Linked DNA regions of Thiohalobacter thiocyanaticus. The protein of the gene in region 2 interacts with the protein of the main gene of each other region in a pairwise test. Links are inferred from orthologs where the notes say so. Each region holds a gene or a part of one and is shown on either strand. Other genes may lie near its edges.

The links.
Region 1: the proteins of ftsA (region 2) and CFK21_RS13925 interact in binary tests that used the Escherichia coli proteins (3 or more experiments, as listed by UniProt). The link is inferred for Thiohalobacter thiocyanaticus from one-to-one orthologs.

The regions. Positions count from the first base shown.
Region 1 is NZ_AP018052.1:3,009,265-3,012,525, reverse strand. Bases 253-3,196 are described here. They hold CFK21_RS13925 (rod shape-determining protein), read right to left. Parts: upstream 2,281-3,196; coding sequence 1,225-2,280; downstream 253-1,224. Other genes in these bases: gatA (Asp-tRNA(Asn)/Glu-tRNA(Gln) amidotransferase subunit GatA), read left to right, coding at 2,927-3,196; gatC (Asp-tRNA(Asn)/Glu-tRNA(Gln) amidotransferase subunit GatC), read left to right, coding at 2,602-2,889; mreC (rod shape-determining protein MreC), read right to left, coding at 253-979. Also shown: rod shape-determining protein MreD, read right to left, coding at 1-140; more of mreC, read right to left, coding at 137-252; more of gatA, read left to right, coding at 3,197-3,261. UniProt on the Escherichia coli protein: Forms membrane-associated dynamic filaments that are essential for cell shape determination. Acts by regulating cell wall synthesis and cell elongation, and thus cell shape.
Region 2 is NZ_AP018052.1:2,821,317-2,824,608, forward strand. The notes cover bases 318-3,292. They hold ftsA (cell division protein FtsA), read right to left. Parts: upstream 2,434-3,292; coding sequence 1,201-2,433; downstream 318-1,200. Other genes in these bases: ftsZ (cell division protein FtsZ), read right to left, coding at 318-1,122; CFK21_RS13000 (cell division protein FtsQ/DivIB), read right to left, coding at 2,435-3,220; CFK21_RS13005 (D-alanine--D-alanine ligase), read right to left, coding at 3,217-3,292. Outside these bases: more of ftsZ, read right to left, coding at 1-317. UniProt on the Escherichia coli protein: Essential cell division protein that assists in the assembly of the Z ring. May serve as the principal membrane anchor for the Z ring.

The DNA.
Region 1 (3,261 bases), 190 kb from region 2 along the record:
CAGTACAGCAGGATCAGCAATGCCCAGTCCGGGCGGTAGAGTTCCAGCACGCGCGGCAGCGGCACGATGCCGAGGACCAGGCCGATCAGCAGGCTGAGCAGGATCACGCCGCCGCCCTGGTGTCGAACCAGTGTGCTCATGGTGTCGATTCCCCGGCAGGTTCGTCTGCGGCCGGTTCCGTTGCGGCCGGATCCATGCCGGCCTCGCCCTGGGACCAGACCAGCAGCACCTCGCGGCTGCGATTGAGTTCGGCCAGCGGCCGGGCGAAGACCTGAGCAAAGGACTCGCCCGGGTCGCGGATCACGCTCTGTACCTCCGCCACCGGGTAGCCGGGGGGGAAGCGGCCGCCGAGTCCCGAGGTGATCAGCAGATCACCGGATTCGATGTCGGCGTTGTTGGGCAGATAGGGCAGGGACAGGCTGGTCAGTGAGCCGGTGCCCAGGGCGATGCTGCGCAGGCCGTTGCGGTTGACCTGCACCGGTACGGCGTGGGCGGGATCGGTGATGAGCATGGCGGTGGCGGAAAAGGGCCCGGCCTGGATCACCTGCCCCATCACCCCATTGGCATCGACCAGTGGCTGGCCGGTGTAGAGATCGGCATAGCGCCCCTTGTTGAGCAGAATCTGGTGGCGATAGGGGTCCAGGTCCACGGCCATGATCTCGGCGATCAGGACCCGTTCACGGACCTTGAAGGAAGAGTCCAGCAGTTCACGCAGGCGCAGATTTTCTGCCTCCAGCGCCTCCAGTTTCTGCAGTTCCGCCTTGAGAATGAGCTGCTCGGTGCGCAGGCGGGCGTTTTCCTCCTGCAGCGTCCGGCGGCTGGAGAGGGTCTCCTGAAACCAGTCCTGGCTGGCCGCCGGCAGATCGACCAGCCATTGAATGGGGAAGACCACCACCGACAGGGCCGAACGCAGGCTGTCCAGATGCTGCTGGCGCTGATCGAGGGTCATCAGGAGGATGGAGGCGAAGACGAAGACCACCAGCCTGGCAGTCAGGGAGGGGCCTTGTGTGAAGATGAGTTTGATGGTTCCGTGCTCCGCGTGTCCGGGTGTTGGACCAGCAGTAATGGTACCTGTCCGGGGCGGGATGGGCTATATGGGTAGAGCACTCAGCAGTGTTTGACGGTGAACTTCTCCCCCTTGATGGGGGAGGCCGGGAGGGGGTGAATGTCAATCAACGCACCCCCGCCTCAATCCTCCCCCATCAAGGGGGAGGAGGTTAGAGGTCACCCCTCCAGCGAGAATACGTCCCCGCCGCGCTCGTCCATCATCTCCAGGGCGCGGCCGCCGCCGCGGGCCACGCAGGTGAGCGGATCGTCGGCGACCACCACCGGCAGGCCGGTTTCCTCCATCAGCAGCCGGTCCAGATCGCGCAGCAGGGCGCTGCCGCCGGTGAGCACGATGCCGCGCTCGGCCACGTCCGCGCCCAGTTCCGGCGGGGTCTGTTCCAGCGCCGTCTTGACCGCGCTGACGATGCCGGACAGCGGCTCCTGCAGGGCCTCGAGGATCTCGTTGCTGTTCAGGGTGAAGCTGCGCGGCACGCCCTGGGCCAGGTTGCGGCCCTTGACCTCCAGTTCCTTGACCTCGTTGCCCGGGTAGGCCGAGCCGATCTCGTGCTTGATGCGTTCGGCGGTGGATTCGCCGATCAGGGTACCGTAGTTGCGGCGCACGTAGTTGATGATGGCCTCGTCGAAACGGTCGCCGCCGATGCGTACGGAGGAGGAGTAGACGATGCCGTTCAATGAGATCACGGCCACCTCGGAGGTGCCGCCGCCGATGTCCAGCACCATGGAGCCGCTGGCCTCGTCGACCGGCATGCCGGCGCCGATGGCTGCGGCCATCGGCTCCTCGATCAGGTAGACCTCGCGGGCCCCGGCGCCGGCGGCCGATTCCTTGATGGCGCGGCGCTCGACCTGGGTGGAACCGCAGGGTACGCAGATCAGCACCCGCGGGCTGGGCCGGAAGAAGCGGCCCTCGTGCACCTTGTGGATGAAGTGCTGGAGCATCTTCTCGGTGACGGTGAAATCGGCGATCACGCCGTCCTTGAGCGGGCGGATGGCGGTGATGTTGCCCGGGGTGCGGCCGAGCATGCGCTTGGCCTCGATGCCGACGGCGGCGATGCTCTTGGGGCCGCCCGGGCCGCGGTCCTGACGGATGGCGACGACGGAGGGCTCGTTGAGCACGATGCCGCGCCCGCGGACATAGATTAAGGTGTTGGCCGTGCCCAGGTCGATGGAGAGATCTTCCGAGAAGATCCCGACGAGACGTTTGAAACCCAGCATTGGTTGGTGATGCCTCCGCGAATTTCGGCGTACTGTAGCAACGGGTGGGGGTTTGGGCAAGACAGCTGTCGGCAGGCTGAGGCCGGCATCACAATGATTTCGCTGAAAAGCGGGGGCGCGCGATCGGTCCGGGAGCAGAATAACGCCTTTTCCCTGACAGGGGGGTGAGCAAGGCGGATCCGCCATGCATCACCCTCCCCTCGGTCGCCTCCCGTCAAGGAAGGGGAGAGGCTGGACAGCCTGGCGCTACACCCCGGGCCCGGGGTGTGTTAATTTTCGCGTTTCCCGCAAGCCTGATCAGTCATTCAAGGAGTCGTCCTCATGGCCCTGAAGCCAGCGGAAGTGGAAAAGATCGCGCATCTGGCCCGGCTGGCCATCGATCCGGCCGATGTCGAGGGCTATGCCCGCAACCTGTCCGATATCCTGGCCTTCGTCGAGCAGCTTGAAGCGGTGGATACCGGCGATGTGACCCCGATGGCGCATCCCCTGGAGGCGACCCAGCGCCTGCGCCCGGACGCCGTCACCGAGACTGATCAGCGCACGCACTTCCAGGCCAGCGCCCCGGCCGTCGAGGCCGGCCTGTACCTGGTGCCGCGCGTCATCGAGTAAGACGGTTCGAATTTCAGCGATCAGCAACGGATACCCCATGCATACCAAAACCCTGGCCGAACTGGCCCGCGGTCTGCGCGACCGGTCCTTCTCCAGCGAGGAACTGACCCGCCACTATCTCGAGCGTATCAAACGCCTCGATGGCGGGCTCAATGGTTTCATCACCCTGTGCGAGGACGCCGCCCTGGCCCGGGCGCGCGAGGCCGACATCCAGCTGGCCTCCGGCAGACCCGGGCCGCTCACCGGCATTCCCTTCGCCCACAAGGACATCTTCTGCACCGACGGGGTGAAGACCAGCTGCGGCTCGCGCATGCTGGACAACTTCATCGCCCCCTACGACGCCACCGTCACCGCCCGCTTCAAGCAGGCCGG
Region 2 (3,292 bases):
CAGATCGTTGTCATAGTTCTGCGCGGCTGAACCGTAGTCGCTGCCGGCGGCCCGCTTGCGGATCACGGTGGGCCGATCCAGCTGCTGGTAGTCGAGTTCGCCGTTGGTCTTCTTTTCCACCAGCTTGACCGTCGCCGGCTCCTCATCCGGCTGCGCGGCCTGGCTCGGCCGGCCCAGGCCGGTGGCCACCACGGTCACCCGCAGTTCATCGTTCATCTCGGGGTCGATCACGGTCCCCACCACCACGGTGGCATTCTCGGAAGCGAACTCCTTGACCGTATTGCCGACCTCCTCGAACTCGCCGATGGACAGATCCATGCCGGCGGTGACATTGACCAGGATACCGGCCGCGCCCAGCAGATTGATGTCCTCCAGCAACGGACTGTTGACCGCCGCTTCGGCGGCCTCGCGGGCGCGGTCCTCGCCGCGGCCGACGCCGGTCCCCATCATGGCCATGCCCATCTCGGACATCACGGTGCGCACGTCGGCGAAATCGACGTTGATCAGACCCGGCCGGGTAATCAGCTCGGCGATGCCCTGCACCGCGCCCAACAGCACGTCATTGGCGGCCTTGAAGGCATCCAGCAGGCTCATGTTCTTGCCCAGCACGGAGAGCAGCTTCTCGTTGGGGATGGTGATGAGCGAGTCCACGTACTGGCCCAGTTCCTCCATGCCCTTGTGCGCGACATCCATGCGCTTGCGGCCCTCGAACGGGAACGGCTTGGTCACCACGGCCACGGTCAGGATGCCCATGTCGCGCGCCACCTGAGCCACGATGGGGGCGGCCCCGGTGCCGGTGCCGCCGCCCATGCCGGCGGTGATGAACAGCATATCCGAGCCTTCGATGGCCTCGGCGATGCGATCGCGGTCCTCCATCGCGGCCTGGCGGCCGACTTCCGGATTGGCGCCGGCGCCCAGCCCCTTGGTGATGCTGGAACCCAGCTGCAGGGTGACCGGCGCCGAGACGTTCTGCAGCGCCTGGGCGTCGGTGTTGGCGCAGATGAAATCCACACCTTCGATGCAGGCCTCGACCATGTGCTGCAGCGCATTGCCGCCGCCGCCGCCGACGCCCATTACCTTGATTACAGCGTTCTGGCTGTATGCATCCATCAGTTCAAACATTGCTCGTCTCCTCGATTACACTTGATGGTTAAGTGACACTTCGCTCCCGGACCGACCGGGAACCCCGTGACTGCGTAACTAGAAATTTCCCTGGAACCAGCTCTTCATCCGGTCCCAGACCCCGCGAAATCCCCGCCCCTGGATGTCCAGGTTGAGATGGGACTGATTCTGATTGCCGAACAGCAGCAGACCCACGCCGGTGGCGTAGATCGGATTGCGCACGACATCCGCCAGGCCGGCGACGTACTGGGGCATACCCAGGCGCACCGGCATGTGGAACACCTCCTCGGCCAGGTCCACCAGGCCTTCCATCTTGGAACTGCCGCCGGTCAGCACGATGCCGGCGGCGACCAGATCCTCGAACCCGCTGCGGCGCAGCTCCGACTGCACCAGGGTGAGCAGTTCCTCGTAGCGCGGCTCGACCACCTCGGCCAGGGTATGGCGCGCCAGCCGCCGCGCCGGCCGGTCACCGACGCTGGGCACCTCGATGGTGTCGTCGGAACTGGCCAGCTGGGTCAGGGCGCAGGCGTATTTGATCTTGATCTCCTCGGCATGCTGAGTCGGCGTGCGCAGGGCCACGGCGATATCGTTCGTCACCTGATCGCCGGCGATGGGGATCACCGAGGTATGCCGGATGGAGCCTTCCGTGAACACGGCCATGTCGGTGGTGCCGCCGCCGACGTCGACCAGACACACGCCCAGCTCCTTCTCGTCCTCGGTCAGCACCGAGTAGCTCGAGGCCAGCTGCTCGAGGATGATGTCGTCGACCTCCAGCCCGCAGCGGCGCACGCACTTGATGATGTTCTGCGCCGCGCTCACCGCGCCGGTGACCAGATGCACCTTGGCCTCCAGGCGCACGCCGGACATGCCCACCGGCTCCTTGATGCCCTCCTGGTTATCGATGATGAATTCCTGGGGCAGGATATGCAGGATCTTCTGATCGGCGGGAATCGCCACTGCGCGCGCGGCGTCGATCACCCGCTCCACATCACCCGGCGTGACCTCCTTGTCGCGGATGGCCACGATGCCGTGCGAATTCAGGCTGCGGATATGGCTGCCGGCGATGCCGGCATAGACCGAATGGATCTGGCAGCCGGCCATCAACTCGGCCTCCTCGATAGCGCGCTGGATGGAATGCACCGTTGACTCGATGTTCACCACCACGCCCTTCTTCATCCCGCGCGAGGGATGCGAGCCGATGCCGATGATCTCGATGCCGCCCTCGGGCAGCACCTCGCCGACAATGGCGACCACCTTGGAGGTGCCGATATCCAGTCCCACGATCATGTTCTTTTCCGACCTTTTCGTCATATCAACCCTCTTGCCGTTGCGGTGTCGCGGCTGTCATCCAGTGCACGGCAAAACCATTGCTGTAGCGCATGTCCACAGTGCGCGCCGGCTGCGGCGCGGCGGCGAAGACCCGCGGATAGGCGTCGATGAACAGCGCCATGCGCCGGGCCTCGTCCTGCCGACCGAGCCGGATACTCATTCCATTGTCCAGTTCCACCCGCCAGGCGCGGCGCGCATCCAAGTCGATGCTGACCGGGTGGCGCTCGATCTGCTGCAGCGCCTGTCGGAATTCGATGTAACGCCGGATCACCCGCTCGCGCAGGCTGATCGGCCCGGCCAGTCGCGGCAGTGCGGCGAACTCGGCCACGTTGTCCGGCTGGAACAGTTCGCCGCGCGCGTTGAGCAGTCCATCCTCGCCCCAGCGCGCCACCGGTATCTGTTCCCGGATGCGCAGCTGCATCCCGTCCGGCCAGATACGCCGCACCGCGGCCTCCTCCACCCAGGGCAACTCGGCCAGGCGCTGCTGCACGGCGCCGACCTCGACCCCGAAAAAGCCATGCCGCAGCATGTCCCGGGTGGCCGCGGCAATCTGTTCATGACGCAGATGCCGGAATTCGCCTTCGATCTGCACCTCACGCACCGGCCAGGCATGCGGATCACGCAGCCAGTCGAGCAACTGATGAACCCCGGTCAGCGCCAGCACCAGCGCCAGCGCGGCCAGACCGTTGCCGAGCAGCGTCACCCAGCGCCGGGACGCCGGCTGTTCGGTTTCGCGCCTGACCGCCTGTCCAGGCCTCTTCCTGCTCATGACTTCGCGTCCTCGCTGGTCTGCAGTATCCGCAGCACCAACCGGGTGAAATCGATACCGGCCTCTCGCGCC